Regions from separate parts of the Streptomyces sp. NPDC047042 genome, predicted to be linked through region 2. Evidence: predicted binding sites of a transcription regulator. Region 2 holds the regulator's gene; the other holds the start of a gene.

Region 1 (15,705 bases), on a different contig from region 2:
TCCGCCGAGCGCCGCGACCCGTACCCCCGCCTTGTGGCACACCCACTGCGGGTCGGGGCCCAACTCCGGCTCGACCTCCAGGGCGTGCGGGTCGCCGGAGCCGCAGACCGGGCACAGGGGCCAGCGGCCGTACTTCTCCAGCAGGGCGTCCTGGACGTCCTGGGCGACAAGCCCGGCCACGAAGTCCGCGCCGTCCGGCCACTGCTCGACCCACCAGCGGCGCTGTACGACCGACTCCTCGACCATGGACACGACGTCCGCCTCGGCGACCTCGCGTGCGGCCAGGTCGGCGAGCACCAGGGCGCGTGCCGCGTGCAACGCCTGCTCCAGGGAGGTGATGGGGTTGGCGGGGCCGTCGGAGGGGGTCATGCACCCATTGTGCGCACTCTTGACCGCACCTCCGAACAGAAAATATCTTTCACATGTGAGCCGAGACGTGAAGGAAACTGCCGCCCCTCCCCCGCCGCCGCCCCCGCCCGCGCCCGCCGCCCTCGCCGCCAAGGTGCGCACCCTCGCGCCCTCCATGACCCGTTCCATGCAGCGCGTCGCCGAGACGGTCGCCGCGGACCCGGCCGGCTGCGCGGCCCTCACCGTCACCGGCCTCGCCGAGCTCACCGGCACCAGCGAGGCGACGGTCGTCCGTACGGCCCGGCTGCTCGGCTACCCCGGCTACCGCGACCTGCGTCTCGCGCTCGCCGGCCTCGCCGCCCACCAGCAGTCGGGGCGCTCCCCCGCCGTGACCGCCGACATCGCGGTGGACGACCCGATCTCCGAGGTCGTGGCGAAACTGGCGTACGACGAGCAGCAGACCCTCGCCGACACGGCCGCCGGCCTCGACATGGCCCAGCTGTCGGCCGCCGTCAGCGCACTCGCCGCCGCCCGCCGCGTCGACATCTACGGCGTCGGCGCCTCGGGCCTGGTCGCCCAGGACCTCGCCCAGAAGCTGCTGCGCATCGGACTGGTCGCGCACGCCCACAGCGACCCGCATCTCGCCGTCACCAACGCCGTGCAGCTGCGCGCGAAGGACGTCGCCGTCGCGATCACGCACTCCGGGTCGACCGGCGACGTCATCGAGCCGCTCCGGGTCGCCTTCGAGCGCTCGGCCACGACCGTCGCGATCACCGGGCGGCCCGACGGGCCCGTCACGCAGTACGCCGACCACGTCCTCACCACCTCCACGGCCCGCGAGAGCGAACTGCGCCCGGCGGCGATGTCCTCGCGCACCAGTCAACTCCTCGTCGTGGACTGCCTGTTCATAGGCGTGGCGCAACGGACGTACGAGACGGCCGCCCCCGCGCTCTCGGCCTCCTACGAGGCGCTCGCCCACCGCCACACCCCGCGCGGCGGCACGACCTCACGCCGCTAGGCCGCACGCCACAACCGACAGCAGCCGTACCGGAAGATCCGAAAGAGCCGCACGCCATGACCCCAACCGCTGACGCCTCCTCCAACTACCGTGCGCTGAAAGAGGAGTTGGAGACGCTGACGACGGAGGCGTTCCGCCCGGAGCTGGCCGAGATCGACCAGCTTCCCACCCTCGACATCGCCCGGCTCATGAACGCCGAGGACTCCACCGTCCCGGCCGCCGTCGCCGAACGCCTCCCGGAGATCGCCGCCGCGATCGACGCCCTGGCGGCCCGGATGGCACGCGGGGGCCGGCTCGTCTACGCGGGCGCGGGCACGCCGGGCCGGCTCGGCGTGCTGGACGCGTCCGAGTGCCCGCCCACCTTCAACACCGACCCCGCCCAGGTCACGGGCGTGATCGCGGGCGGCCCCGAGGCCATGGTCACCTCCGTGGAGGGCGCCGAGGACTCCAGGGAGCTCGCGGCGACGGACCTCGACGCGCTCGGCGTCACCACCCTGGACACGGTGGTCGGCATCTCGGCGTCCGGCCGTACCCCGTACGCGGTCGGCGCCGTCGAACACGCCCGCGCGCTGGGCGCGTTGACGATCGGCCTGTCCTGCAACGCGCACAGCCCGCTCGCCGCCGCGGCCGATCACGGCATCGAGATCGTCGTCGGACCGGAGCTGCTGACCGGCTCGACCCGGCTCAAGGCGGGCACCGCCCAGAAGCTCGTCCTCAACATGCTGTCGACGATCACGATGATCCGGCTCGGCAAGACGTACGGGAACCTGATGGTCGACGTACGGGCGTCGAACGACAAGCTCCGGGCGCGCTCCCGCCGGATCGTCGCCCTGGCGACCGGGGCGAGCGAGGAGGAGATCGAGGCGGCCCTCGCGGCGACGGGCGGGGAGACGAAGGACGCGATCCTGGTCCTCCTCGGCTCGGTCGACGGCCCGACGGCCACCCGGCTCCTCGCGGAGAACGACGGCCACCTGCGGGCGGCGCTGGCGGCCGCACCCCACTGATGACCCCACCGATGACCCCACCGATGACCCCACTGATGACCCTCTGATGCGGGCGCGCGTTCGCCGGTCGGGCAGGATGAGCGCCATGACCGAGATCCACACTCCCCGCCTCCTCCTCCGCCGCTGGACCGACGACGACCTCGTACCCCTGTCGGAGATCCTCGCGGACGCCCAGGTCATGCGCTGGATCGACGACGGCTCGGTACGCGACCTCGAGTACACGGCGGAGGCCATCGAGCGCTGGGAGGAGGAGTGGGACGAGGAGGGCTTCGGCCTCTTCGCCGTCGAACTCCTCGCCTCGGGCGAACTGGCGGGCGCGGTCGGCCTGTCCGTACCCGGCTTCCTGCCGGAGGCGGCGCACGAGGTGGCGATCAGCTGGCTGCTCGGCTCCCAGTTCTGGGGCCAGGGGTACGCATCCGAGGCCGCCCACGCCACCCTGGAGTTCGCCCTCCAGGACCGCGGCCTCGATCGCGTGATCAGCATCAGCAGGGCGGGCGACGAGGCCTCCGAGAACATCATCCGCAAGCTGGGCCTGACGGAGGAGCGGGTGACGACCCACCCGGTGTACGACCACCAGCTCCTCGTACACGCGATCGACCTGACGGAGTTCGAGGCATAGAGGCGGCCCGCCGCACGTTGTAAGTGACCTGTGCGACGGTGGAGACCACCACCCACAGAAACACTGCCCACAGAAACACTGCCCGCAGAACCACCGAGCGCAGCGCCCGCCGCCGAAGGGACGAAAGACACCGTGAACCACGCCCAGCTGACCGCCCTCGGGCGGGCCCTGCGCGTCCTCGGCGAGCACGGGGAAGCGCTCACCGGCGACACCACCGACGCGAAGCTGCACGAGATCAAGGCCGACCTGAACCGGGCCCTGGCGATCCTGGAGGACACGGTCACCGGCTCGGCGCCCACCACCCGCTGCGCCGAGCACCCGAACGGCCCGGTCGACAAGGACGCCGTCGACCTGTGCCTCCTGTGCGAGACCCGCCGCCGCAGCGCCCGCCGCTCCGAGCAGAACGGCGCCTACCCGCAGGCCCGCCCCACCGACCCGGACTCGGCGCCCCCCGAGCGCACGATGTCCCGCTACGGCGTCCGCGCGGACCGCCCCCAGCCCCAGCAGCGCTGGATCCCCGAGGTCTGGACCGGCCAGAACTGGCAGCTCTGCGGCACCCCACGCCGCGACCGCCTGGACGCCGAGCGCTACCTCTCCGCCGAACGCCGCTCCCCCCGCCCCGGAATCGCCTACCGCCTGGTCCACGAGTTCACCGACTTCGAGGTGCTGCGCATCTGGGGCACACCGATGAAGGTGGACATCGAGCCGATGGGCGATCTCTGAGCGTCGGCCCACGTCACGTTGTTCGCACGATGTTCGAAAAGCGCTTTCCAGTGGCCCCCGCGGCATCACATAATGTCCTGCCGCCGACTAGCGGTCACTGATTTGCGCCCGGGGCGCCGCGCGGGACGCGTCGGCGCCGGGGTGCACGGGCTGTACTTGCAGTACGCCGTGGTGGGGTGGGCCGAGACGCTCGGTGGCGATGATCCATCACTCTTTGGGGGGCCTTCCTTGAGTTCTCACACGCGCCGCAGTCTCGCGGCGCTCACCTCCGCTGCCGCGTTGGCGGCCGGCCTGCTCGGCGCCGTGGCACCGGGCGCGCAGGCCGCGACCGTGACGCCCGGTCAGATCGCCCTGTACGGCGGCAGCACCGGCATCGCGACCGTCAACTCGAACGGGACCGGCCTGCGTTCGGTCCCCAACATCCCGAACTACGGCTACACGCCGAACTGGGCGCCCGACGGCAGCCGACTGGTGGCCGGCTGGAGCCAGTTGGTCACCGGCCGGGTCAGCGGCAGCACCGCGCCGATCACTCTGCCGTGGGCGACCGGCGTGCGCTCCAGCGCGGCCTACGAGGACCCGACGTTCTGGCTGGACGGCCGGTACGTGGTGTTCAGCACGGGCGGCCAGCTCGTCTACGGGCCCTCGGACGGCTCATGGGCGCCGGAGCCGCTGCTGACGGACGCGCAGGAGCCGTCGACGGTGTGCGACGTGCACCCGACGGCGAGCCCCGCGGGCACGCTGGCCTTCGAGCGGCGCGACACCTACGGCTGCTACGAGAGCCTGGGCATCTGGACGTACAACCCGGACACCAGGGCGCTGAAGAGGATCATCACCTCCGGTTCCTCACCGGTGTTCTCGGCGGACGGCACCCAGCTGGTCTTCACCCGCCTGGTGGGCGAGTGGACCCAGCTGTTCACGGCCGACGCCAACGGCGCCAACGTCAAGCAGGTGACCACGGACGAGTCCGACCACACGGCCCCGAGCTGGGACCCCGCCGGCGGACGGATCGCCTACGAGGCGCACAGCTCGCACGCGGGCTGGTCCAGCGACGTACAGACGGTCCGCGTCCTCGACCTGGCGAGCGGGACCTCCACCCAGCTCACCGGGGCGGGCAAGGGCGCCAAGCCCGCGTGGCAGCCGCTGCGGAGAAACACCCTGGCCCGGGTCTACGGCACCGGTTCCATCGGAATCGACGGAGCCGCGTCCCGCTGGACGTTCGACAAGACGGGCGGCACGCACGAGCCCGGCCTGATCGCCGCCCGGTCCGCGGTGCTGGTCAACAAGGGCAACGCCACGTACTCGGCCCCGGCGCTCGCGCTGGCCGCCGAGAAGCAGGGTCCGGTCCTGCTGACCTCCGGGGGCCGGCTGGACAACACCGCGGCCGCGGAACTGAAGCGCTCGCTCCCCCGGGGCAGCTCTGTCTACCTCAACGGCGGCACCCGCGTCCTCGCCAACAACGTGGCCAACCAGGTGCGGGCACTCGGCTACAAGCCCGTACGCCTCGACGGCACGGACCTCTCCGGGCTGTCGGTCAGGGTCGCCAAGCAGATCACCTCGGCCCCGAGCTGGATCTTCGTCGCCGACGGCAACGAGTACCACGACCCGATCGCCGCCTCCGCCGCCGCCGGCGCGCTGGGATACCGCGGCAAGGGCGTGGTCCTGCTGACGAACGGCAAGAACGTCTCCGCCTCGATCAGGAACTACCTGAACGCCCTGAACCCGAACACCACGGGTCTGGTGACGGTCGGCTACAACGCCACCAAGGCGATCGAGAACGTCACCCTCAACAAGGTCTGGAACTTCTGGAGCATCGGCGGCAGGACCCACGAGGACGTCGCCGCCAACCTGGCCCGCTTCTGGTGGTCCTCGCCGAACTGGGCCACCGTCCAGGACACCTGGTCCTGGCAGAGCGCCATCGCCGGAGGCGCGGTCACCGCCACCTACGGCCCGGTGCTCTGGTCCTCCCGGGCCACGCTCTCGGCGCCGACCGCGTACTACCTGAGCCAGCGGGCCGCGAGCATCATGGGCGTGCAGGCCTTCGGCCCCAACGCGTCGTACCCGTCGGCCAACCGCACCGGCATCGGTTCCGCTATCGCGGCGAGCAGCGCCTGGACGACCACCCTGTGGGCGGCGGGCGGCGCGCTGCCCACGACGTCCGCCACGGCACGGTCCGCCCAGCTCTCACCCCTGACCGCAGCACCGGCCAAGCCCTCCGCGCCGTCCGCGTCCTCCGCGTCCGGCGCCGCCCGTCCGACGGCCGCCCTCGCGGTGGTCCCCGGTGAGCACCTGCCGGCGCCCGACTCGCACAGCGCCCGCTAGCCAGGCGGCGGGTGTGATGCCCCTGCGGCAGGCCGCAGGGGCATCACACCTGACCTGCCCGCGAGCGCGCAAACCTTGATCCACACGACCGGGTGAACCCCGTCCCTCGTCCGAGGCAATGTGGCGGATCGGCGACCCGATGATCATCGATGCTGCGGGTGTCCGAGTCATTCGTCCGCCAGGAGTACAGCCTTGAACGTCCGCCGCTTCCTGACCACCGCCCTCGCCGTCGTCGGCCCCCTGACCAGCGCCCTGGTCCTCGCCGTCGCCGCCCCCGCGGCCACGGCCGCCGCCAACCCCTGCGGGTACTACGCGACGGGCAGCGACGCGTACTACAACCACTGCACCAGCGACGGCTCGCACATCGTGATCGAGGTCGAGGTGTGGGGCCCGAACTACGAGAAGTGCGTCCTCCCGGGCGTCACCTGGCTCGGCAGCAGCAGCAAGGTCGACGGCGCGTTCTACACCGGCCGCACCTGTTGATCCACTGACGCGGGTCGACCGGGCGAGGAGGCCACCTCACGGCAGCCGCCCCTCCCGGTTGACCCGCCGCACCCGCGCCCGCAGCACCTCCCCCGGCGCCGCCTCCCTGAGCTCCTCCGGCGGACAGTCCCACTCGCACCCGCCACCCACGGGCCGCAGCTGCACGTACCCGCCCTCGCGCCCCATGACCTCCCCGATCCGCCCGTCGCGCACATCGAGGGCGTACGCCACCTCACGCACCCTCGTCGCCGCCCACGGCCAAGCCCTCCAGCACGGCGGCGAGCCGCGTCGCCGTACGGACGTTGCAGCGCCCGAGAACGACCAGCGCGAAGGGCTCGCCGCCGGCTTCGCTCACCGGGTCGACGCCCAGCGACGGCAGGGCGACCCCGACCTCCTTGAGCGCGGCCCGCAACCGCACCACGATCTCCTCGGTCGACTGCAACCGCCCGTTCGACAGCAGCTCCATCGCGCCTGTTCCTCTCCACTCTGAGTGTTCGCGTTCTCCACACAGAGTGGCGGCCACCCGTCTAACCTGGCCAGACACCAAGACCCAACAACCCCATGTGTCCAACAGGGAGTTGCCGCCATGGCAGGACCGAAGAGTCTCGACCCGTTCTCCTCACCCCGAGCCATGCTGGGTGCTGAACTGAGATATGCGCGTGAGAAGAAGGGGCTGAGCCAGACCAAGTTGGGCGAGCCCCTCTTCGTCAGCGGCTCCTTCATCGGCCAGCTGGAGTGCGGGACTCGCCGCATGCACCACAACTACGCCGTCAAGTTCGACGAGATGCTCGACACCGGCGAGTTCTTCGCCCGCAACTGCGAGGCCTCCGCCAAGTCCAGGTTCCCGAACCACTTCACGGAAGCGGTGGAAGCGGAGGCGCTCGCCACTTCGATCAGGCAGTTCACGCCAACGCTGATTCCCGGCCTTCTGCAAACAGCGGCGTACGCGGAGGCGTTGTTCCGCGCCTACTGGCCGACGGCATCGGACACGGAAATCGACGAGCTGGTAGCGACCCGTATGGAACGCACCCGCCTTTTCGACGATCCAACAACGCCGTTGTTGTGGGCAGTTCTCGAGGAAGCCGCCCTACGCCGCCCCGTCGGCGGACCTGCGGTCATGGCACAGGTCCTCCGCCGCGTGGCAGACCTGGCACATCACCGCCGGATCATCATGCAGGTGCTCCCGTTCAGCGCGGGCGCGGTCGGCTCCCTGCCGAGCGGCATCAAGCTCATGTACTTTCCGGACGCCCCTCCGCTCGCCTACGTCGAGGGCGTCGGCATGGGCCAGCTGCTGGACGACCGAGAGACCGTCACCCGCCACGAGCTGACCTTCGACCTGATCAGAGCCAACGCTCTCCCCCCGCAGGAATCTCTGGCCCTGGTCGAGTCAGTGGCAGAGGATTACTCCCATGAAGCGATCCAGCTCTGACCACACTTGGTACAAGTCCAGTTACAGCGGCGGCGACGGCGCCGACTGCCTGGAAGTCTCCGACGGCCACCCCACCCACGTCCCCGTACGAGACTCCAAGAACCGCCGGGGGCCAACGCTCGCGTTCCGGACGGAGGCGTGGGAGGCGTTTGTCGAAGACCTCAAGCAGCCTCGGGACAACTGACCCGGCCGGGATCCCAAGCTTGGGATCCCGGGTGTCATGCGCCCAGCCTGAGCCCCAACTCCGCCCGCAGCGCCGCCACATCGACCTGGTCGGCGGCCAGCAGTCGTACGACTGTCATGTTGGCGTCCGTGTCCGCAGCCGACTCGTCGAGCAGCGCGGCCAGCAGGTGGACCGTGCCGACCGTGGGCGAACCGTGCTCGGCGGCGGACAGTCGCGCCACGGCCACGACCCGGTCGGCGGCGGCGGACGGACGTACCAAGTCGCTGTCGGGATCACCTGCGGCACGGCCCGCCGAAGCCGAAGTGACCGCGGCAGCCGAGGCGTTCGTCGAGGCCGCCAAGACCAGGGAGCACTGTCGTACCCCGTGCCGGCGCATCAACTCCGGCGCGGAGTTGGCCTTCGCCAGACTCGCGGGAAGCGAGCGCCTGGCGACGAACAGGGCCCGGTCCAGGGCCAGTATCCCGAGCAGAAGATCCAGCGGTTCCACCGCGCCGCGCCCGCACCGTACCGCCTGCCGCATGGCCTCGACAGTCACCGCGAACAGAACCGGTGAGCCGTTCACGGAGCTTTGGGAGGTCCACGAAGTCAGGGCGCGGGTCAGGCGGTTACCGCTCTTGCCCAGCGTTCCGGCTCGCCGGAGAAGGGTGACGCCGCGGGATTCCGGTCCTCCGGCCCGCGCCGAGGCGCCCGCATCCGACGCATCCGACGCGTTCACCGCCTCCAACGCGTCGAGCGCGTCGAGCGCGTCGAGCGCGTTCGCCGCGGCGGAGAGGTCCAGCCTCTCCAGCACCATGGCCTCCCGTGCCCTGCTGTCCGGCAGTTCCACCAGGGCACGGGCAACATGCCGACAGCGCACAGAGATCGCCCCCTCGGCGCGGGCCGACCTGATCGCGAGCAGGAGGCACGAGTGCGCCGCCCCGGTCGTCCCGGGTGGCACCGGGCCGCTGTCCGGAGCCGATCCGCCCGCGCTGAGGCCGTAACGCCACCGGGCCTCACGCCAGGCAGCTTCGATCTCCTCCTCATCGGCACCCTCACCGACACCGCTCGCCTCGTCGTCACTCACCCAACCGCGGCCCGCCCGGCCGTCGATGAGACCGCTGAGCGAACCGGCCTTCCGCATCCCCGGGGTGATCGCGTCACCGGCGTCCGTCTCCCCGGACACGAGGGCCCCGAGCAGGGTGTCCGTCCCCACGGCCGGCAACTCGCGTTTGACCGCGCGGCGCAGTGCCTCCACGAACAGATCCATGACGTCCGGCTCGAACTCCGTGGCCGCCCCGATCATGACTGAGCCGTTGTCGGCGTGGGCGCCGTCCGTCCCCTGCTGTTCCATCAAGTTCCCCTCACAGCGCGGTGGTCTGGTTGCGATGACGCTATGCGCACCTCCGGGGTCACCGCGACGGCCGACCGGCCAGACTCCCGGTCCGATCGGCCGTCCCGCTCCGCGCGGCCACGGACAGGGCCTGCTGGCGGCGCAGCCTCGGCTGCACCTGCCGGACAGCAGGATGCGAGTCACGCGAAGGTCCGACTCACCGGCACGACCGCGTCCGCCGGAACGGAATCGGCACTGAGAGGCCCCGGGCGCTACCGCCCGGGGCCTCGTGCTGTCACGGCAGCTCCGTGTCGACGAACTTGACCTCAGCTCGGCGTTCGTCCTCGCCCAGCTGCGGTCAGGTCAGCTCAACGACCCCAGCGCCGCCGCGTCGTACGCCTTCAGCTCACCCGTCCGGCCCTCGAGCACCTTCGCCGCCCACTCCGGGTCCTGGAGCAGCGCGCGGCCGACCGCGACGAGGTCGAACTCCTCGTTCTCCAGGCGGTCCAGGAGGTCGTCGATGCTCTTGAGCGGGGAGCCCTCGCCCGAGAACCCCTTGATGAAGTCGCCGTCGAGGCCGACCGAGCCGACCGTGATCGTCGGCTTGCCGGTGAGCTTCTTCGTCCAGCCGGCCAGGTTGAGGTCCGAGCCGTCGAACTCCGGGAGCCAGTAGCGGCGCGTGGAGGCGTGGAAGGCGTCGACGCCGGCCGCCGCGAGCGGGGTCAGGATCGACTCCAGCTCCTCGGGGGTCTCGCCCAGGCGGGCGTCCCAGGCGCCCCCCTTCCACTGCGAGTACCGGAAGATGATCGGGAAGGACGCGGACACGGCCTCCCGTACGGCGGCCACGATCTCCGTCGCGAACTTCGTACGGGCGACCGGGTCACCCCCGTACGCGTCCGTGCGGCGGTTGGTGCCCGCCCACAGGAACTGGTCGATCAGGTAGCCGTGGGCGCCGTGCAGTTCGATCCCGTCGAAGCCGATGCGCTCGGCGGCCACCGCGGCCGCGACGAACGCGTCGATGACGTCGTCCAGGTCCTCCTGCGTCATCTCCTTGCCGCCACCGGCGGTGCCGTCCAGCCGCAGCCCGGAGGGGCCGACCGGCGGGGCGTCGGTGTACGGGGGCTGCCCGGCTTCCCTGGTCATGCCGATGTGCCACAGCTGCGGCACGATCTTCCCGCCGGCCGCGTGCACGGCCTCGGCGACCTTCGCCCACCCGGCGAGCTGCTCCTCGCCGTGGAACCGGGGGACGTTGTCGCTGGCACCGGCGGAGTCGTGTCCGACGTAGGTGCCCTCGGTGACGATCAGACCGACGCCGGCGCCCGCGCGGCGCGAGTAGTACGAGGCCACGTTCTCGCCGGGGATGCCGCCGGGCGAGAACTCACGGGTCATCGGCGCCATCACGATCCGGTTCGGCACGGTCAGGCCGTTCACCGTCAGGGGGCGCGAGAGGACCTGGGCCGCGCGGGAGGTCTGGGCGGGGGCTGTCACGTGGGGGCTCCTCGGAAGGGGACGGAAGGGAACGGACTGCACATGCATGCATGTGCATCAACTCCGCCGGGTGCCGGCTCATTCCGCACCCGAGCCCGACTCACTGTGATCCGAGCCACTTCCACACGGTCACCTCGGCCTCGACCCCACCACCACTCCCCACAGCCGTGACAACGACACTGGCGACGCGCCCTTCGTCGGTACGGAGACAGACGGTGTCGTCGGGCGACACGGGCACGAGCTTCGCGCGGCTGTCGATGTCGCCGAGCAACTTGGCGCACATGTCCGGCGACGAGACGACCGTGCCGTCCGGCGCCTTCACCAGGGTCCGCCCCACCAGCCTGGCGACGTCTTTGCCGTTCCTGTACTCCTGTACGGCTACGTCCCACGACTCGCCGGCCCCAGGAGGCGTCCGGTCGACGTCGATCGCCGACACCGATCCGATGTCCACGCCCCGCAGGAGCTCATGCAAGGCGTTCGGTTCCTGGACCTCGTACGTCGGGTCGGGCACGGGCAGTGTCCAGGTGGTTGACGACCACACGTCACCCCCACCCCCCGTCCCGCCCCCCTCCACCAGCAGCGCGGGCATCGTCCCCACCACCAGCACGGACGCCACGAACAGCCCGGCCCCGACGTACACATACGCCGAATGCACCCCGCGCCCCTTCAGCGGCGTGCGCTCCGGCATCGACGGGTCGGGCGGCGGTTCAGGGGGCGGCCCCGGCTGGCCCGAGTCCCCTGGTCCCCCAGTGGTCCGACCGCCGCGTCTCCCGCCTGATCCCCCGAACAGCACGCCCCAATGGTCCCGCAAACGCCCGAGGGCGGCACCCCTCTTCAGGAAGGGTGCCGCCCTCGAACTCGTACGCGATGAACTGCCGATCCTCGGGGGATCAGAAGTCCATGTCACCGCCCGGCATGCCGCCGCCGGCCGGCGCGGACGCCTTCTCCGGCTTGTCGGCGATGACGGCCTCGGTGGTGAGGAACAGCGCGGCGATCGACGCGGCGTTCTGCAGCGCGGAGCGCGTCACCTTCGCCGGGTCGATGATGCCCTCGGCGATCATGTCGACGTACTCACCGGTCGCGGCGTTGAGGCCGTGGCCGACGGGAAGGTTGCGCACCTTCTCGACGATGACGCCACCCTCGAGACCACCGTTGACGGCGATCTGCTTGATCGGGGCCTCCAGCGCGAGCCGCACGGCGTTGGCGCCGGTCGCCTCGTCACCCTCGAGCTCCAGCTTCTCGAACACCTGGGAGGCCTGGAGCAGGGCCACGCCACCACCGGCGACGATGCCCTCCTCGACGGCCGCCTTCGCGTTGCGAACGGCGTCCTCGATGCGGTGCTTGCGCTCCTTGAGCTCGACCTCGGTCGCGGCGCCGGCCTTGATGACCGCGACACCGCCGGCGAGCTTCGCCAGGCGCTCCTGCAGCTTCTCGCGGTCGTAGTCGCTGTCCGAGTTCTCGATCTCGGCGCGGATCTGGCTGACCCGGCCGGCGACCTGGTCGGCGGAGCCGCCGCCGTCGACGATCGTGGTCTCGTCCTTGGTGATGACGACCTTGCGCGCACGGCCCAGCAGGTCCAGGGAGGTGTTCTCGAGCTTGAGACCGACCTCCTCGGAGATGACCTCGCCACCCGTGAGGATCGCGATGTCGTTCAGCATCGCCTTGCGGCGGTCACCGAAGCCCGGGGCCTTGACCGCGACGGACTTGAAGGTCCCGCGGATCTTGTTGACGACCAGGGTCGAGAGGGCCTCGCCCTCCACGTCCTCGGCGATGATCAGCAGCGGCTTGCCCGACTGCATGACCTTCTCGAGGAGCGGGAGCAGGTCCTTGACCGAGGAGATCTTGGAGTTGGCGATGAGGATGTAGGGGTCCTCGAGCGACGCCTCCATGCGCTCCACGTCGGTCGCGAAGTACGCCGAGATGTAGCCCTTGTCGAAGCGCATACCCTCGGTGAGCTCCAGCTCCAGACCGAAGGTCTGGGACTCCTCGACGGTGATGACGCCTTCCTTGCCGACCTTGTCCATCGCCTCGGCGATGAGCTCGCCGATCTGCGTGTCGGCGGCGGAGATGGAGGCGGTCGAAGCGATCTGCTCCTTGGTCTCGACCTCCTTCGCCTGGTCGAGCAGCGCACCGGAGACGGCCTCGACGGCCTTCTCGATACCGCGCTTCAGCGCCATCGGGTTGGCACCCGCGGCGACGTTGCGCAGGCCTTCGCGGACCAGCGCCTGGGCCAGGACGGTCGCGGTCGTCGTGCCGTCACCGGCTACGTCGTCCGTCTTCTTCGCGACTTCCTTGACCAGCTCGGCGCCGATCTTCTCGTACGGGTCCTCGAGCTCGATCTCCTTGGCGATGGAAACACCATCGTTGGTGATCGTGGGGGCGCCCCACTTCTTCTCGAGGACGACGTTCCGGCCCTTGGGGCCGAGGGTGACCTTGACGGCGTCGGCGAGCTGGTTCATCCCGCGCTCGAGACCGCGCCGTGCCTCCTCGTCGAACGCGATGATCTTGGCCATGTGAAGTGGTCCTCCCGGACTGGGGTGGATTGCTCCGGACCGCGCTGGCGCCCGCGACGGACGGCCTGCCTGCCCTGTGGTTCCTTGCACCACCTGGCCTGCGGGCCTCACCCACCCGGTCCTTCGTTATCACTCTCACCTTCAGAGTGCTAACGCCAATGATTAGCACTCGCCCCTGCCGAGTGCAAGCGGCTCTCGAAGATCCCCAGGTGAACGGCGGGTACCTACGCGCCGGTAGGCATGGCGCCGACGGTCGGTGGACATGCCGATGGGCCCGCACCCCGTGAGGTCCCACGAGGTACGAGCCCATCGAATCCTTCAACGAAGGAAGAAGAACGTCGCTTGCGGTGCGCCGGCGCGTTGCTTCAGCTGGTCGCCAGACGGACCATGTCCGCCTGCGGCCCCTTCTGGCCCTGCGAGATCTCGAAATCGACCCGCTGACCTTCCTCGAGGGTGCGGTAGCCGTCCATCTGAATCGCGCTGTAGTGGACGAAAACATCCGCACCACCGTCGACCGCGATGAAGCCGTACCCCTTCTCCGCGTTGAACCACTTGACGGTGCCCTGAGCCATGCCTAACTCCCCTATTACTGGCCCTTGCACGGACCCGCACTTCGCGGATCCGGGTCAGACCTCACCCCCCCAACCGGTGGAGGTGTGCGCCGGAACGCGTCGACCGCGGCCGAATGTATCTGTCCAACTGCCCTCTGCAACAGGTCAATCGGACGAGAAATCCGGGCACGCCAGGTCAGGAAATATGCGGAGAATTCACGCGGATTCAGGGCAAGCCGGGCCCCACAAAGAGAACAAAAAACGCAAAAGGCCTGCACACTTTGGCTACTTCTCGTTGGGTGCGCGGCAGGAATTAATACGCGTGCGGCGAGCGAGATGGTGCGGCTTCCCCAACTGTACCGCGCTCAACCATACAGAATTGCCCCCTCCGTTTCTCTCACGGAGGGGGCAATTCGATGAACTCTCGGTAACCGATGTTACCGACGGTTACTACTGGCGGGTATCACGGCCTCGCGGCTCAGCCTCCGGCCACAGCCGGGATGATCGACACACCGGCGCCGTCCGGCGTCGCCGTCTCCAGCCCCTGCTCGAAGCGGACGTCGTCGTCGTTGACGTACACGTTGACGAACCGACGCAGCTTCCCCTGGTCGTCGAGCACCCGGGCGGCGATCCCCGTGTGGTTCTTCTCCAGATCGGCGATGACCTCCCCAAGGGTCCCCCCTTCGGCACTCACCTCGGCCTGCCCACCGGTGTAGGTACGAAGGATGGTAGGGATACGGACGCTAACGCTCACGATGAAACCTCCGGTCAGGTGGAGCGCCCCTTAAGGGGCGCGGGGAACTGCGCGACCAGCCCCCACCGGCCCGCAGACAACAAACGACTAAACGAGCCCGGACTCCCGGAACGACTCAAGGCTGGGCCGAATAGTCGCGGTCAGCCCGACATCGGCAACCGCGTCCAGCGTCTTCAGCCCGTCCCCGGTGTTCAGCACAACAGTCGTGAGCGTCGGATCCAACAACCCGCTCTCGATCAGCTTCTTCGTCACCCCCACCGTCACACCCCCGGCGGTCTCCGCGAAGATCCCCTCCGTGCGCGCGAGCAACCGGATCGCGTCGACCACCTGCTCGTCGTTCACGTCCTCCACCGCACCCCCGGTCCGCCGCGCGATGTCCAGCACGTACGGCCCGTCCGCCGGGTTGCCGATCGCCAGCGACTTGGCGATCGTGTTGGGCTTCTGCGGCCGTACGACGTCGTGCCCGGCCTTGTAGGCCACGGACACCGGCGAGCAGCCCTCCGCCTGGGCACCGAAGATCTTGTACGGCTTGTCCTCGACCAGCCCGAGCTTGATCAGCTCCTGCAGACCCTTGTCGATCTTCGTGAGCTGCGACCCGGAGGCGATGGGCACGACGAGCTGGTCCGGCAGCCGCCAGCCGAGCTGCTCGCAGATCTCGTACGCGAGGGTCTTGCTGCCCTCCGCGTAGTACGGGCGCAGGTTGACGTTGACGAAGCCCCAGCCCTCGCCGGCCGGGTCGCCGATCAGCTCGGAGCAGAAGCGGTTCACGTCGTCGTAGTTGCCCTCGATGCCGACGAGCTCGCCGCCGTACACCGCGGCCATGACGACCTTGCCCTGCTCCAGGTCGTGCGGGATGAACACGCAGGAGCGGAAGCCGGCGCGGGCGGCGGCGGCGCCGACGGCACCGGCCAGGTTGCCCGTGGAGGAGCAGGAGAGGGTGGTGAAGCCGAAGGCGCGGGCGGC
Region 2 (15,705 bases):
CATCCACATCCTGGAGGGCTACGGCCTCACCGAGTCCTCCGCCGCGTCCTTCGTCAACCCCGGCGAGGCCTATCGCACCGGCACGGTCGGCAAGCCGTTGCCCGGTACGGAGGTGCGGATCGCGGACGACGGCGAGATTCTGCTGCGCGGGCCCGGGATCATGGAGGGCTACCACGGTCTGCCCGAGAAGACCGCCGAGGTGCTGGAGTCCGACGGCTGGTTCCACACCGGTGACATCGGCGAGCTGTCGCCCGACGGCTATCTGCGGATCACCGACCGCAAGAAGGACCTCATCAAAACGTCGGGCGGCAAGTACATCGCGCCGGCGGAGGTCGAGGGGCAGTTCAAGGCGGTCTGCCCGTACGTCTCCAACATCCTGGTGCACGGGGCCGACCGGAACTTCTGCACGGCGCTCATCGCCCTCGACGAGCCGGCCATTCTCGGCTGGGCCAAGGACAACGGGCTCGAGGGGAAGTCGTACGCGGAGGTGGTGGCCGCGCCGGGGACGGTCGCGCTGGTCGAGGGGTACGTCAAGGAGCTCAACGAGGGGCTTCAGCGGTGGCAGACGATCAAGAAGTTCCGGTTGTTGCCCCGGGATCTCGATGTGGAGCACGGGGAGATCACGCCGAGTCTGAAGTTGAAGCGGCCCGTGGTCGAGCGTGAGTACAAGTACTTGATCGACGAGATGTACGCGGGGTCTCGGGAGGCGTAAAGGGAGGCGCAAGGGGGGCGTGGGGTGCGGGGGCGTGCGGCGGCTGCGGGTGGGTTGCGGCTTGTCGCGCAGTTCCCCGCGCCCCTGCAGGGCCTGCCTGTCGGCGGCCCTACTTCGGCGGAATCTGTCCGTCTCTGAGCACTTGCGTAGCACTGTTCTTATTCATGGTGGCCCACTTCGGTAACTCGGCGCTTATGGGCGTGGTCGGTCTGTCACTCTGTCCGCGTCCATTGAGGTGTATTCGTACGAGCTGCCCGGGGAGCTGCCCATGGGGGTCATTCCGACGCAACGGGAGACCGTCTCCCGTGCGCCGTCCCCGGCGCCCGGCATTCCCGCGCGCCGGAGTGCGGACCGGCGCGCGGTTGTGCACGCCACGCTCGGCGGCGGCCCTCTCGCGGCGGGCGCGGCCCGTGGCCTCGTACGCGCGGCCCTCGCCGAATGGGCCCAACTCGGCCTGCCCGGCGCCGCATCGCTGCCGGAGCGGCTCATCGACGACGCCATGCTGGTCGTCAGTGAACTCGTCACCAACGCCGTCGTCCACGCGGGGACGGATGTCGAACTGGCGTGCCGACTGGAGACCTCGGGTGAACCGGAGGCCGAGGGCGGTGAGGTAGGGGCCGGGGGGAAGGGTCCCGTGCTCCTCGTCGAGGTGTCCGATCATCATCCCTCCCGCGCGCCTCGGGACGGCGGTGTCGAACTTCCGTACGACATACCGGAGTACGGGCGTGGCCTTCGCCTCGTCTCCGTGCTCTCCGAGGCCTGGGGAGTCACCTACCGCACCGGCGTCAAGACCGTCTGGGCACGGCTTCCCGCCGAGGGGACGAGGACCGACGACGACTTCGAGGCGTACGACGACACGCAGGCCCTCGGTCGCGGGTTACGGGCCGGCGAGGTCCCCGCCCCCGAGCCGCAGCGCGGCCCGCACGACCAGGAGTGGCTCGATCACGGCGCCCTCTCCTTCCTCGCCGAGGCCTCCGACCTCCTTGCCGGGCACCTCGACGAGGACCATGTCGCCGCGCTCACCGCACAGCTCCTCGTCCCGCGCCTCGCCGACTGGTGCGCGGTGTGGCTGGAGGACGAGTCCATGGGACGCGGGAGCTGGAGCGACGGCGGCGGAGCAGGCGGAGGCGGGAACGGCGGACGCTGGGGGAGCGGCGGGTACGTCGGACCCGGGCCGCGGCTCACCGGGGTGTGGCACCGCAGCGAGGAGCGGGTCGAGGAGTTGCGGGGCGCCCTGGAGAAGGACCCGCCGCGCCCGCCCGACACCTCCAGGACCGGGCCCGTTCCCGTGCCGTGGCCCGGCGACGCGCTCGGAGACGTGCACGAACAGGCACGCGAAGACGCGCGCGAAGACGCGCGCGAAGACGCGTGTGGCGGGGGGCCGGGGCGCGAGGACACCGGTGCCGCGCTCGCCTATCGGCTGGTCGCCGGCGGTCGGCCGCTCGGCACGCTGGTGATCGGGCGCGCCGGCGCGATCTGCTTCCCCGACGAGGTCACCGGCCTGGTCGAGGACCTCAGCCGCCGCGTCGCGCTCGCCGTCGGCGCCGCCCGCCAGTACGCCCGCCAGGCCACCATCAGCCGTATCCTCCAGCGCGGGCTGCTGCCCGGCGCCGTCGCCGAGATCCCCGGCATCAGCAGCGCCCTCGTCTACGAGCCCTGCGACAAGGGCGGGCCCAGCGGCGACTTCTACGACCTCTTCCCGGCCGGCGCCGGCCGCTGGTGTTTCGCCGTCGGCGACGTCCAGGGCAAGGGGCCCGAGGCCGCCGTGGTGATCGGCCTCGCCCGGCCCTGGCTGCGGCTGCTCGCCCGCGAGGGCTACCGCGTCGCCGATGTCCTCGACCGCCTCAACCAACTGCTCCTCGACGACGCCACGGAGACGGCGGACGCGGCGGCCCGCGCGCTCGTCGCGGCGGAGGGGCGCCACGGGCCACCGGGTGCCGCGGCGGGGCCGACAGGGGGTGCGGGGGGTTCGTTCGCCTCGGCTGTCCCCGGCGGCCTGGGCGCCGTACGGCCGGGTGAGGGGCCGCAGACTCGCTTCCTCTCCCTGCTGTACGGCGAACTCGTCCCCTTCGACGGAGGCGTGCGCTGCACCCTCGCCTCGGCCGGGCATCCGCTGCCGCTGGTGCTCCGGGCGGGCGGGGAGGTCCTCACGGCAGCCGAACCGCAGACCCTGCTCGGGGTCGTCGAGGACGAGACGTACACCAGCGGAAGCTTCGAGCTGTGGCCCGGCGACAGCCTGCTGTGCGTCACCGACGGGGTCACCGAGCGGCGCTGCGGGCCCCGCCAGTTCGACGACGGCGACGGTCTGGCGAGCGCCCTCGCGGGCTGCGCGGGGCTGAGCGCTCAGCTGATCGCGGAACGTATCAGCCGGCTCGTGCACGAGTTCGGGGAGCAGCCGCCGGAGGACGATCTGGCACTGCTGGTGCTGCAGACCGGGTGACGGCGCCCGGGACACCCGTGGCGGTGCTGGACAATGGGAGACATGCCCTCCGCACTTCCCGACGGCGAGGCCGTCCCCGACGACGGTGCCCTCCCCGCCCCCGCGCTCGCCGGGGCGGCGGATCGTCCCCTCGGGTTCTACCTCCACGTCCCGTACTGCGCGACCCGCTGCGGCTACTGCGACTTCAACACCTACACCGCGACCGAGCTGCGCGGCACGGGCGGTGTCCTCGCCTCCCGCGACAACTACGCGGACACCCTGATCGACGAGGTCCGGCTCGCCCGGAAGGTCCTCGGCGACGACCCGCGCGAGGTCCGCACGGTGTTCGTCGGAGGCGGTACGCCCACACTGCTGGCCGCCGACGACCTCGTACGGATGCTGGGGGCGATCCGTGACGAGTTCGGCCTCGCGGCGGACGCCGAGGTGACGACCGAGGCGAATCCGGAGTCCGTGGACGAGCGATATCTGGCCACTCTGCGCGAGGGGGGTTTCAACCGGATCTCCTTCGGGATGCAGAGCGCGAAGCAGCATGTGCTGAAGGTGCTGGACCGTACGCACACGCCGGGGCGCCCCGAGGCGTGTGTCGCGGAGGCGCGAGCGGTGGGGTTCGAACATGTGAACCTCGACCTGATCTACGGCACGCCCGGGGAGTCCGACGACGACTGGCGGGCCTCGCTGGACGCGGTGCTGGGGGCCGGGCCGGACCATGTGAGCGCCTATGCGCTGATCGTGGAGGAGGGTACGCAGCTGGCTCGGCGTATCCGCCGGGGCGAGGTTCCGATGACCGACGACGACGTCCACGCTGATCGGTATCTGATCGCCGACGAGGTGCTGGGGGCGGCGGGATTCGAGTGGTACGAGGTGTCGAACTGGGCTACGTCGGAGGCGGCCCGGTGTCTTCACAACGAGCTGTACTGGCGTGGCGCCGACTGGTGGGGTGCGGGGCCGGGGGCGCACAGTCATGTGGGGGGCGTGCGGTGGTGGAACGTGAAGCATCCGGGGGCGTACGCGGGGGCGTTGGCGGCGGGGCGGTCGCCGGGGGCGGGGCGCGAGGTGCTGTCGGAGGAGGATCGGCGGGTCGAGCGGGTGTTGTTGGAGTTGCGGTTGCGGGAGGGGGTGCCGTTGGGGGTGTTGCGGGAGGCGGGGTTGGTGGCTGCGGGGAGGGCGTTGCGGGAGGGGTTGTTGGAGGCGGGGGCGTTTGAGGAGGGGTGGGGGGTGTTGACGTTGCGGGGGCGGTTGTTGGCTGATGCGGTGGTTCGGGATTTGGTGGACTGAGGGGGTGTGCTGCTGCGGGGCTGAGTTGTTCTCGCCCCCGCCGCCCCTACCCGTCCCATCCCTGGGGGCTGTGCCCCCAGACCCCCCTACGGCCCTGAACGGGCCTTGTCCTCAAACGCCGGACGGGCTGGAAATGCTGGCGTCAGTGACGAAGTCGATCAGCCGCTCCACAGAGCCCAGCAGCTCTGGTTCCAGGTCCCTGTACGAGTTCACCCTTGCCAAGATTGCCTGCCATACCGCGCCCGTGTTGGTCGGCCAGCCCAGTTCGCGGCACACGCCTGTTTTCCAGTCCTCGCCGTGGGGGATTCGGGGCCAGGCCTTGATTCCCAGTGATGCCGGCTTCACCGCCTCCCATACGTCGATGTACGGGTGGCCTACCACCAGTGCGTGTTCGCTTGTCACCGACTGTGCGATCCGGAACTCCTTCGTGCCCGGGATCAGGTGGTCCACCAGGATGCCCAGGCGGGCGTCCGGGCCCGGGGCGAACTCGGTCACGATCGCGGGGAGGTCGTCGATGCCCTCCAGGTACTCGACGACCACGCCCTCCACCCGCAGGTCGTCTCCCCACACCTTCTCGACCAGTTCCGCGTCGTGACGGCCCTCGACATAGATCCGCCCCGCCCTGGCCACCCGCGCCCGGGCCCCGGGGACCGCCAGCGAACCGGAAGCCGTACGGGACGGGCGGAGAGAGGGGGACGGGGCGGCGGGGCGTACGAGCGTTACCGGTTTGCCCTCCAGGAGGAAGGCGGCCGGTTCCAGCGGGAACACGCGGTGTTTGCCGAAGCGGTCCTCCAGGGTGACCGTGCCCGCCTCGCAGCGGATCACCGCGCCGCAGAAGCCCGTACCGGGCTCCTCGACCACCAGGCCCGGTTCGGCCGGGACCTGGGGTACGGGCTTCGGCTTCTTCCAGGGCGGGGTCAGGTCCGGAGAGTACTGGCGCATTCGGATGACGATAGGAGAAGCCCCCTCGCCCTCAGTCCACCGCCCGTCGCGACACGCCGAAACGGCTTGCCAGCGCGTCCCGTTGGGCCCGTACGAACGCGGCGTCCACCACCGCGCCGTGGCCGGGGACGTACAGCGCGTCCTCGCCGCCCAGGGCGAGCAGGCGGTCGAGGGCCGTCGGCCAGTGGGACGGCACGGCGTCGGGGCCCGCCTGGGGGTCGCCCGACTCCTCGACCAGGTCGCCGCAGAAGACGACCGGCGGGGCGTTGCGGGGGCGTACGACCGCTACCAGGTCGTGGTGGGTGTGGGCGGGGCCGGGGGTGGTTGTCAGGAGGACTTCCGGGGCGCCGGGGGGCGTGATCGTGAGGTTTCCGCGTACGTACTGGTGCGGGGTCACGAGGGTGTCCGCCGCCTCCTCCGCCGAGGGGGCGTCCAGGCCGTTGTGAACCGCGTCCGCACGCAATGCCTCGCGGCCCGCTTTTCCGTAGACGTCGGGAGTGGGGGCGGCGGCTTCTGCCGCTGCCGCGAAGATGTGCGCGCCCGCGAACGCCGCCGCTCCGAAAATATGATCGAAATGGGGGTGGGTGAGTGCGAGAAAGTCCACACGGCGCCCGGCGAGCCTCTGCGCCTCCAGACGCACCTTCGCGCCCTCCGCGAGGCTCGATCCCGCGTCGATCAGGAGTGCGCCGCCCGGCCAGGTCACCAGCCCCACCGTGCAGTCCCAGACCGGCAGCCGGCGCCGTCCGGCCCCGGCCGCCAGGCGTTCCCAGCCCAGGTCTTCCCACCGCGGCTCTTCCCAAGTCGCTTTCATGCGGCGACGCTAGCCGGACGCGACATCGCAGGACAGGTCGGTACACGTCGGCAGGTCGGCGCAGGCCGCCCTTGCCGGGGGCGTACCCGACAGCCGTACACTGGGCCGGGGAACTCTGGCACTCGCACGCGAAGAGTGCCAGGGCTGGTCAGTGAAGAGCAGCGCTCAGGGACGACGACAGCAGCTGGAGGTGCGCGCGGATGCTCAGTGAACGCAGGCTCGAAGTGCTGCGCGCCATCGTCCAGGACTATGTCGGCACCGAGGAGCCGGTCGGGTCCAAGGCGCTCACCGAGCGGCACAACCTCGGGGTCTCCCCGGCGACGGTCCGCAACGACATGGCGGCGCTGGAGGACGAGGGGTTCATCGCCCAGCCGCACACCAGTGCGGGGCGCATCCCGACCGACAAGGGCTACCGGCTCTTCGTCGACAAGCTCGCCGGTGTGAAGCCGATGACGGCCCCCGAGCGGCGTGCCATCCAGAATTTTCTGGACGGTGCCGTCGATCTCGACGATGTGGTCGGGCGGACTGTTCGGTTGCTTGCCCAGCTGACGCGGCAGGTCGCCGTCGTGCAGTATCCGTCGCTCACGCGTTCTACCGTCCGGCATGTGGAGCTGCTCTCGCTCGCTCCCGCGCGCGTGATGCTCGTGCTGATCACGGACACGGGCCGCGTGGAGCAGCGGATGATCGACTGCCCGGCGCCCTTCGGGGAGACGTCGCTGGCGGATCTACGCGCGCGGCTCAACAGCCGGGTCGCGGGCCGCCGGTTCGCGGACGTGCCGCAGCTGGTGCAGGATCTCCCGGACGCCTTCGAGGCGGAGGACCGGGGGACGGTCGCGACGGTGCTCTCCACTCTTCTGGAGACGCTCGTCGAGGAGACCGAGGAGCGGTTGATGATCGGCGGAACGGCCAATCTGACCCGCTTCGGCCATGACTTTCCCCTCACTATCCGACCCGTTCTGGAAGCCCTGGAGGAACAGGTCGTACTTCTCAAACTCCTTGGTGAGGCCGGGGATTCGAGCATGACCGTGCGAATCGGTCACGAGAACAAATACGAGGGACTCAACTCCACGTCCGTCGTGTCGGTCGGCTACGGTTCGGGCGGCGAGGCAGTCGCCAAGCTCGGCGTGGTCGGACCGACCCGCATGGACTACCCGGGAACGATGGGAGCGGTACGCGCAGTGGCACGGTACGTCGGACAGATCCTGGCGGAGTCGTAAGTGGCCACGGACTACTACGCCGTACTCGGCGTGCGCCGCGACGCGTCCCAGGACGAGATCAAGAAGGCGTTCAGGAGGCTCGCCCGCGAGCTGCACCCGGACGTCAACCCCGATCCGAAGACGCAGGAGCGGTTCAAGGAGATCAACGCCGCGTACGAGGTGTTGTCGGACCCGCAGAAGAAGCAGGTCTACGACCTCGGCGGCGACCCCCTCTCGCAGGCGGGCGGCGGAGGCGCGGGCGGCTTCGGCGCCGGTGGCTTCGGGAACTTCTCGGACATCATGGACGCGTTCTTCGGAACGGCGTCCCAGCGCGGGCCGAGGTCGCGTACGCGGCGCGGCCAGGACGCGATGATCCGGCTCGACATCGAGCTCGACGAGGCCGCCTTCGGGACCACCAAGGACATCCAGGTCGACACGGCCATCGTGTGCGGCACCTGTAGCGGTGAGGGTGCCGCGCCGGGGACCTCCGCCCAGACCTGCGACATGTGTCGCGGCCGGGGTGAGGTGTCCCAGGTGACGCGGTCCTTCCTGGGCCAGGTCATGACGTCCCGGCCCTGCCCGCAGTGCCAGGGGTTCGGGACGGTCGTTCCGACGCCGTGCCCCGAGTGCGCGGGCGACGGGCGGGTGCGGTCGCGGCGGACGCTGACCGTGAAGATCCCCGCGGGTGTCGACAACGGTACGCGGATCCAGCTCGCCGGTGAGGGCGAGGTGGGCCCGGGCGGCGGTCCCGCCGGTGACCTGTACGTCGAGATCCACGAGCTGCCGCACTCGCAGTTCCAGCGGCGCGGAGACGATCTGCACTGCACGGTGACCCTTCCGATGACGGCGGCGTCCCTGGGCACGAAGGTGCCGCTGGAGACGCTCGACGGGCTCGAGGAGGTCGACATCCGTCCCGGCACCCAGTCCGGGCAGTCGATCCCGCTGCACGGGCGCGGGGTCACGCACCTGAGGGGCGGCGGGCGCGGTGACCTCATCGTCCATGTCGAGGTCATGACGCCCACGAAGCTCGATCCCGAGCAGGAGCGGTTGCTGCGGGAACTGGCGAAGCTGCGGGGTGAGGAGCGGCCCACCGGGCAGTTCCAGCCTGGGCAGCAGGGGCTGTTCTCGCGGCTGAAGGACGCCTTCAACGGGCGCTGAGGACGGGGCCGCGCCCCTGCGGGAGCTGGGGGTAAGGCCTGATTCGGACTTGTGCGGGGGACGTGACAACATGCCGTCATGTCCTCCGCACTGACCGATCTCTTTCCTCACCCGATCGTGCAGGCCCCCATGGCGGGCGGCGTCTCCGTCCCGCAGCTGGCCGGGGCCGTCGCCGATGCGGGCGGGCTCGGGTTCCTCGCCGGCGGGTACAAGACCGCCGACGGGATGTACCAGGAGATCAAGACCCTGCGCGGACTCACCGGCCGTCCCTTCGGCGTGAACCTCTTCATGCCGCAGCCCGAGTATGCCGACCCCGCCGCCGTCGAGGTGTACGCCCACCAGCTCGCGGGTGAGTCCACCTGGTACGACACCGAGCTGGGCGACCCGGACAGCGGACGCGACGACGGGTACGACGCCAAGCTCGCCGTACTCCTCGACAACCCGGTGGCGGTCGTCTCCTTCCACTTCGGGGTGCCGAGCCCCGACGTACTGGACTCCCTCCGCCGCGCGGGCACCTTCACCCTGGTCACCGCGACCACCGCCGAGGAGGCCCTCGCCGTGGAGCGGGCCGGGGCCGACGCGGTGATCGTGCAGGGCGCCGAGGCCGGTGGCCATCAGGGCACCCACCGGGACAACCCCGAGGCCGACTGTGCCGCGATCGGGCTGCTCTCCCTTCTCGCGCAGGTCCGCGAGACCGTGAACCTGCCCCTTGTCGCCGCAGGCGGGCTCATGCGCGGCAGCCAGATCGCGGCCGTCCTCGCCGCGGGCGCGAGCGCCGCCCAGCTCGGCACCGCGTTCCTCGCCACCCCCGAGTCCGGCGCCCACGCGCTGCACAAGCAGGCGCTGACGAACCCCCTCTTCGTCCGTACGGAGCTGACGCGCGCGTTCTCCGGCCGGCCGGCCCGGGGGCTGGTGAACCGTTTCGTGCGCGAGCACGGCCCGTACGCGCCCGCCGCCTACCCCGAGGTCCACCACCTCACCTCGCCCCTGCGCAAGAAGGCCGCCGCGTCGGGCGACGCGCAGGGCATGGCGCTGTGGGCGGGACAGGGGCACCGGATGGCCCGTGACCTTCCGGCGGGCGAGCTGGTGCGGGTGCTGGCCGACGAGATCGAGGTCGCGCGGGACGCGTTGCTGGGCGGGGGTGCGAGCTCATGACCGCGCCCGTGTTCGTCGTCGAGAACCTCCCCGACGTCCGGCAGTACGTCCTCGACGGGCCCGAAGGCCGTCACGCCGTCTCCGTGAAGCGGCTGCGGGTCGGTGAGGCCGTCGTCCTCACCGACGGCGCCGGACACTGGGCGGACGGCGAGGTCGTCGGTGTCGAGGGCAAGGACCAGCTGGTTCTGCGGCTCGGCGCGGTCGTCGAGGAGGCGGTGGAGTCTCCGCGTATCACCGTCGTCCAGGCTCTTCCCAAGGGCGACCGGGGCGAGTTGGCCGTCGAGACGATGACCGAGACCGGGGTCGACGCCATCGTTCCCTGGGCCGCCTCCCGGTGCATCACCCAGTGGCGGGGCGACCGTGGGCTGAAGGCGCTCGCCAAGTGGCGGGCCACCGCCCGGGAAGCCGGCAAGCAGTCCCGCCGGGTGCGCTTCCCGGAGGTCGCGGACGCCGCGTCGAGCAAGCAGGTTGCCGCACTTCTCGCCAACGCCGACTTCGCCGCCGTACTGCACGAGGACCGTGAGTACCCCAGCGCCGCGCTCGCGACCGCCGAACTCCCCTCCGCTGGTGAGATCGTGCTGGTCGTCGGGCCCGAAGGCGGCGTCTCCCCCGAGGAGTTGGCCCTCTTCGAGGAGGCGGGGGCGAAGGCGTACCGGCTCGGGGCCAGTGTGCTGCGTACCTCGACCGCCGGTACCGCCGCTACGGCACTGCTGCTCGGCCGCACCGGACGCTGGTCCTAGACCCTGTCCGGTACACGCCTTCCGGGGCGGGGCCCGGCGGTGGCAGGCTGCCCAACATGGGGGCTATGAGACGGATTTGGCACCGGCCGCGCAGGAGCCGCCGGGTGGTCGCGGCGGCCGGACTCGTGGTGGCCGGCGTGAGTGGGATCGTCGCCTGCGATCCCGGTGGACTCAGTTCGGCCACGGTGGCGTTCACCACCGACCAGACCGCGACGAAGGAACTCGAGCGACGGGACGTCGACGTCCAGTGGCTCACCTGCACGGCCTCGGTCAACGGCGGCAACAAGGCGTCCGGGTCCGGGAGTTCGCCCTCGCCGAGCGCGAGCACCGTCGCGAGCGTCGAGTGCCGGGGCGAGACGAAGGGCGGCAAGGACATCACCGTCGACGGCAAAGTGACGCGCGCGGTCGACGGCAGATGCGTACGCGGTGACCTCACCGCCAAGGTCGCCGGCAAGCAGTGGTTCCGCGTCACCGGACTCGGCAACTGCGACGCGCCCAGCACCCCGCGCGCCACCTGGCGTCCCCCGGACAACGGGCGGCCCGAACCGACCGTGACCGTCACCGCGACGAAGACCGTCTACTGCCAGAAGAACCCGAACTGCTGGCCCGTCGAGGGTAAATGAGCAGGCATGAAGTGATCCAAACCTCTGTCCGGGGGCGTGCCCGCTGCTTAGGGTGATCGGGTGACTCAGCCCTCTTCGCCTGCGTATCTCCGGTTTCCGCATCTGCACGGCGACTCGGTCGCCTTCACCGCCGAGGACGACGTCTGGGTCGCCCCGCTCGACGGCGGCCGGGCCTGGCGCGTCAGCGCCGACAACGTACCGGTGAACCATCCCCGTTTCTCCCCGGACGGCACCCGCCTCGCCTGGACCTCCACCCGCGACGGCGCCCCCGAGGTCCATGTCGCCCCCATCGACGGCGGACCCGCCAAGCGGCTCACCCACTGGGGCAGTTGGCGGACCCAGGTACGCGGCTGGACCCCCGACGGGCGGGTCCTCGCCATCAGCACCCAGGGCCAGGCCAGCCTGCGCCGCTCCTGGGCCCGCGCCGTCCCGCTCGACGGCGGCCCGGCAACTCTCCTGCCGTACGGGCCCGTCGGCGATGTCGTCCAGGGCGGGCCGGGAGCGACCGTTCTCCTCTCCGCTCCCATGGGGCGCGAGGCCGCCTGGTGGAAGCGCTACCGGGGCGGTACGGCGGGCAAGCTGTGGATCGACCGGGAGGGCGCCGGCGAGTTCGTACGGCTGCACGCCGAGCTGGACGGGAACATCGAGTACCCGGTGTGGGTGGGGGAGCGCATCGCCTTCCTCTCCGACCACGAGGGTGTCGGGGCGTTGTACTCCTCCCTCGCCGACGGGTCCGACCTGCGACGTCACACCCCGCTCCACGGCTTCTACGCCCGGCATGCGGCGAGCGACGGCAGCCGGGTCGTGTACTCCTCCGCCGGTCAACTGTGGCTCCTCGACGACCTGGACGGGGCCGAGCCGCGACTCCTCGACATCCGGCTCGGCGGCCAGCGCGTCGACCTCCAGCCCCATCCCGTCAGCGCCTCCCGGTGGTTCAGCTCCGGCGCGCCGGACCACACCGGACGCGGCAGCGCCATCGGGGTGCGCGGCTCGGTGCACTGGGTCACCCACCGCTCCGGCCCCGCCCGCGTCCTCGCCTCCGGGCACGGTGTACGGGCCCGGCTGCCCCGCGCCTTCCGCGCGGACGGCGAGGAGTGGGCCGTGTGGGTGACGGACGCGGAGGGTGACGACGCACTGGAGTTCGCCCCCGCGACCGGTACCGCACCGGGGGCGCCGCCGCGCCGGCTCGCCGCCGGACAGCTCGGCCGCGTCCTCGGCCTCGCCGTGGCACCCGACGGCAGCCGGGTCGCCGTCGCCTCCCACGACGGGCGTGTGCTGCTCGTCGAGCGGGAGTCGGGCGAGGTGCGCGAGGTCGACAGCAGCGACGACGGCAATGTGACCGGGCTCGTCTTCTCACCCGACTCCGCCTGGCTCGCCTGGTCCCACCCCGGGCCGGACCCGCTGCGTCAGCTCAAGCTCGCCAACACCACCGACCTGTCGGTGACCGAGGCGACCCCGCTCCGCTTCCGGGACTACTCGCCCGCCTTCACCGTCGACGGCAAGCATCTCGTCTTCCTCTCGGCCAGGTCCTTCGACCCCGTCTACGACGAGCACGTGTTCGACCTCGCATTCGTCGGCGGCTCCCGTCCGCACCTCATCCCTCTCGCCGCGACCACGCCCTCGCCCTTCGGGCCGCAGCGGCACGGGCGGCCCTTCGAGGCGCCGGACAAGGACGAGACCCCGGACAGCGAGGGCGCCCCCGCCACCCGTATCGACCTCGACGGGCTCGCCGACCGGATCGTCCCCTTCCCGGTGGAGGCCGCCCGCTACTCCACGCTCCGCGCCGCCAAGGACGGCGTGCTGTGGCTGCGCCACCCCGTCCGCGGAGTCCTCGGCTCCTCCCGGGCCACCCCGGACGACCCCGACCCCAAGACCGAGCTGGAGCGGTACGATCTCGCCCAGAAGCGCATCGAGCACCTCGCCGGGGACGCCGACCACTTCGCCGTCAGCGGCGACGGCAAACGCGTTTTGCTGTGGACCGACGGCAAGCTGAAGGTCGTACCCAGCGACCGGCGCGCCTCGAACGACGACGAGAGCGACTCGAACATCACCGTCGACCTCTCCCGCGTCCGCCAGATCGTCGACCCGGCCGCCGAATGGCGGCAGATGTACGACGAGAACGGCCGCATCATGCGCGACAACTTCTGGCGCGCGGACATGGGCGGCACCGACTGGAACGCCGTCCTCGACCGCTACCGGCCCCTCCTCGACCGCGTCGCCACCCACGACGACCTCGTCGACCTTCTCTGGGAGGTTCACGGCGAGTTGGGCACCTCGCACGCGTACGTCACCCCGCGCGGCGGCTACGGCGGCGGCGAGCGCCAGGGCCTCCTGGGCGCCGACATCTCCCGCCACGAGGACGGCCCCCAGGACACCCCGCTCTGGCGCATCGACCGCATCCTCCCCGCCGAGACCTCCGACCCCGACGGTGTCTCCCCGCTCGCCGCACCCGGCGTCGCGGTGCGCCCCGGGGACGCGATCGTCGCCGTCGCCGGACAGCCCGTCGACCCGGTGACCGGGCCGGGCCCGCTGCTCGTCGGTACGGCGGGCAAGCCCATCGAGCTGACCATCTCGCCGTCCGGCGGCGGCGACCCGCGCCACGTGGTCGTCGTACCCCTCGCGGACGAGGAACCGTTGCGCTACCACGCGTGGGTCAACGACCGGCGCGCGTACGTCACCGAGAAGTCCGGCGGCCGGCTCGGCTATCTCCATGTGCCCGACATGCAGGCGCCCGGCTGGGCCCAGATCCACCGTGACCTGCGTGTCGAGGTCGCGAAGGAGGGGCTCGTCGTCGACGTCCGCGAGAACCGGGGCGGGCACACGTCGCAGCTGATCGTCGAGAAGCTGGCGCGGCGGATCGTCGGCTGGAACCTGCCGCGCGGGCTGCGCCCGTACAGCTACCCGGAGGACGCGCCGCGCGGGCCCGTCGTCGCCGTCGCCAACGAGTTCTCGGGGTCGGACGGGGACATCGTGAACGCGGCGATCAAGGCGCTGGGGATCGGGCCGGTGGTCGGTACGCGGACGTGGGGCGGGGTCATCGGCATCGACAACCGCTATGGGCTGGTCGACGGGACGCGGGTCACTCAGCCCAAGTACGCGTTCTGGCTGGAGGGTTACGGGTGGGGCGTGGAGAACCACGGGGTCGATCCGGACGTGGAGGTCGTGCAGACGCCGCAGGATTACGCCGCCGGGCGGGATGTCCAGCTGGATGCGGCGATCCGGCTGGCGCTGGAGTCGCTGGAGGAGCGGCCGGCGAGGACGGCGCCGGCGTTGCCTGAGGTGTAGTTTTCTCGCCCCCGCCGCCCCTACCCGTCCCATCCCGTCCTGGGGGCTGCCGCCCCCAGACCCCCGCTTCGCGCTGAACGCGCTCGTCCTCAAACGCCGGACGGGCTAAAAATTAGCCCCTCCGGCGTTTGAGGAGCGGGGGTTCGGGGGCAGCGCCCCCGAGGGGTCGCCCACTCGGCCCTCTCCGACCGGCGCCAACCCCGCGGCGCTCATACGCTCGGGGCATGTCAGAGGTGTACGCGGCGCGCAGAGCGCGGCTTCGGGAGCGGTGTCACGCGGGCGGTAGTGCGGGGGCGTTGGTGTCCCGGGCCGCCAATGTGCGGTATCTCGCGGGCGAGGCCCCGCAGGGAGCCGTACTGCTGCTGGGAAAACGCGAGGACCTGCTCGTGTGCGCGGGGCCCGAGGGCAGCCGTCCCGACGGGGCGCTGCGTGTGCACGCGCTGTCCGCGCCCGGCGGCGATCCCGCCGTCGCCGCCGCGGATCTCGCCGCCGCGCAGGGCACCGAGTCCCTGGCCGTCGAGGAGCACCATCTGACCGTGGCCCGGCACCGGGCCATCGGCTCGGTCGCCCCCCGGCTGCGTCTCGCCGACCTCGGCGGCGCGGTCGAGCAGCTCCGCGTGGTCAAGGACGAGGAGGAGATCGCCTGTCTGCGGATCGCCGCCGAGATCGCCGACCAGGCCCTCGGCGAGCTGCTGGAGTCGATCCTGGTCGGGCGTACGGAAAGACACCTCGCCCTGGAACTCGAGCGGCGGCTCGTCGATCACGGCGCCGACGGCCCCGCCTTCGCGACCGCCGTCGCGACCGGGCCCCACTCCGGCCGCCGGGGGCATCGGCCCACGGATCGGCGCGTGGAAGAGGGAGACTTCCTGTCTGTCTGTCTCGGTGCCGTGTATCGCGGATACCGGTGTGAAATCGGCCGCACATTCGTCATCGGGACCTCGCCGGCCGACTGGCAGATCGAGCTCTACGACCTCGTCTTCGCAGCCCAGCGCGCCGGACGCGAGGCACTGGCACCCGGCGCCGCCTACCGTGACGTGGACCGCGCGGCACGCCAGGTTCTGGACTCCGCGGGGTACGCGGACCGCCTTTCGGAGCTCTCCGGACACGGTGTGGGCCTCGAAATCGAGGAGGAGCCGCAGCTCGCCCCCGCAGCCATGGGTAAACTGGACGCTTGCGTGCCGGTCACCGTCGAACCGGGGGTCCACCTCCCGGGCCGGGGCGGTGTCCGGATCGATGACACGCTCGTCGTACGCCCTGAGGCGGACGGCGGACCCGAGCTACTTACCATCACGACCAAGGAACTGCTCGCGCTCTAGCTTCGAGCTGTCGCGTCTGCCCCGGGGTCGTCCACGTCAGTCCAGGAGATTC

The links. Region 2 encodes HrcA, which represses chaperone genes, less so after heat shock. Its sites were predicted from a motif close to TTNGCACTCNGNNNNNCNGAGTGCNAA; they were not measured.
Region 1: groL (chaperonin GroEL) is a predicted target of HrcA. The motif match lies at 13,564-13,590, and genes of this name have one in related genera.

Annotation. Positions count from the first base shown of each region.
Region 1 covers NZ_JBEYVP010000010.1:14,987-30,691, reverse strand. The annotation lists gene ABZ855_RS13305 (hypothetical protein) at 1-369, opposite strand, end outside; gene ABZ855_RS13300 (MurR/RpiR family transcriptional regulator) at 425-1,366, shown strand; gene murQ (N-acetylmuramic acid 6-phosphate etherase) at 1,423-2,370, shown strand; gene ABZ855_RS13290 (GNAT family N-acetyltransferase) at 2,456-2,989, shown strand; gene ABZ855_RS13285 (hypothetical protein) at 3,122-3,712, shown strand; gene ABZ855_RS13280 (cell wall-binding repeat-containing protein) at 3,941-6,031, shown strand; gene ABZ855_RS13275 (DUF6355 family natural product biosynthesis protein) at 6,224-6,514, shown strand; gene ABZ855_RS13270 (hypothetical protein) at 6,551-6,745, opposite strand; gene ABZ855_RS13265 (hypothetical protein) at 6,747-6,980, opposite strand; gene ABZ855_RS13260 (helix-turn-helix transcriptional regulator) at 7,101-7,943, shown strand; gene ABZ855_RS13255 (DUF397 domain-containing protein) at 7,924-8,127, shown strand; gene ABZ855_RS13250 (hypothetical protein) at 8,162-9,457, opposite strand; gene ABZ855_RS13245 (NADH:flavin oxidoreductase) at 9,800-10,924, opposite strand; gene ABZ855_RS13240 (hypothetical protein) at 11,025-11,612, opposite strand; gene groL (chaperonin GroEL) at 11,815-13,437, opposite strand; gene ABZ855_RS13230 (cold-shock protein) at 13,803-14,009, opposite strand; gene ABZ855_RS13225 (MoaD/ThiS family protein) at 14,467-14,742, opposite strand; gene thrC (threonine synthase) at 14,830-15,705, opposite strand, start outside.
Region 2 covers NZ_JBEYVP010000027.1:38,291-53,995, forward strand. The annotation lists gene ABZ855_RS29375 (AMP-dependent synthetase/ligase) at 1-712, shown strand, start outside; gene ABZ855_RS29380 (ATP-binding SpoIIE family protein phosphatase) at 981-3,152, shown strand; gene hemW (radical SAM family heme chaperone HemW) at 3,195-4,427, shown strand; gene ABZ855_RS29390 (DUF3097 domain-containing protein) at 4,539-5,369, opposite strand; gene ABZ855_RS29395 (MBL fold metallo-hydrolase) at 5,401-6,180, opposite strand; gene hrcA (heat-inducible transcriptional repressor HrcA) at 6,381-7,397, shown strand; gene dnaJ (molecular chaperone DnaJ) at 7,398-8,534, shown strand; gene ABZ855_RS29410 (nitronate monooxygenase) at 8,613-9,689, shown strand; gene ABZ855_RS29415 (16S rRNA (uracil(1498)-N(3))-methyltransferase) at 9,686-10,429, shown strand; gene ABZ855_RS29420 (hypothetical protein) at 10,486-11,052, shown strand; gene ABZ855_RS29425 (S41 family peptidase) at 11,113-14,337, shown strand; gene ABZ855_RS29430 (M24 family metallopeptidase) at 14,562-15,653, shown strand.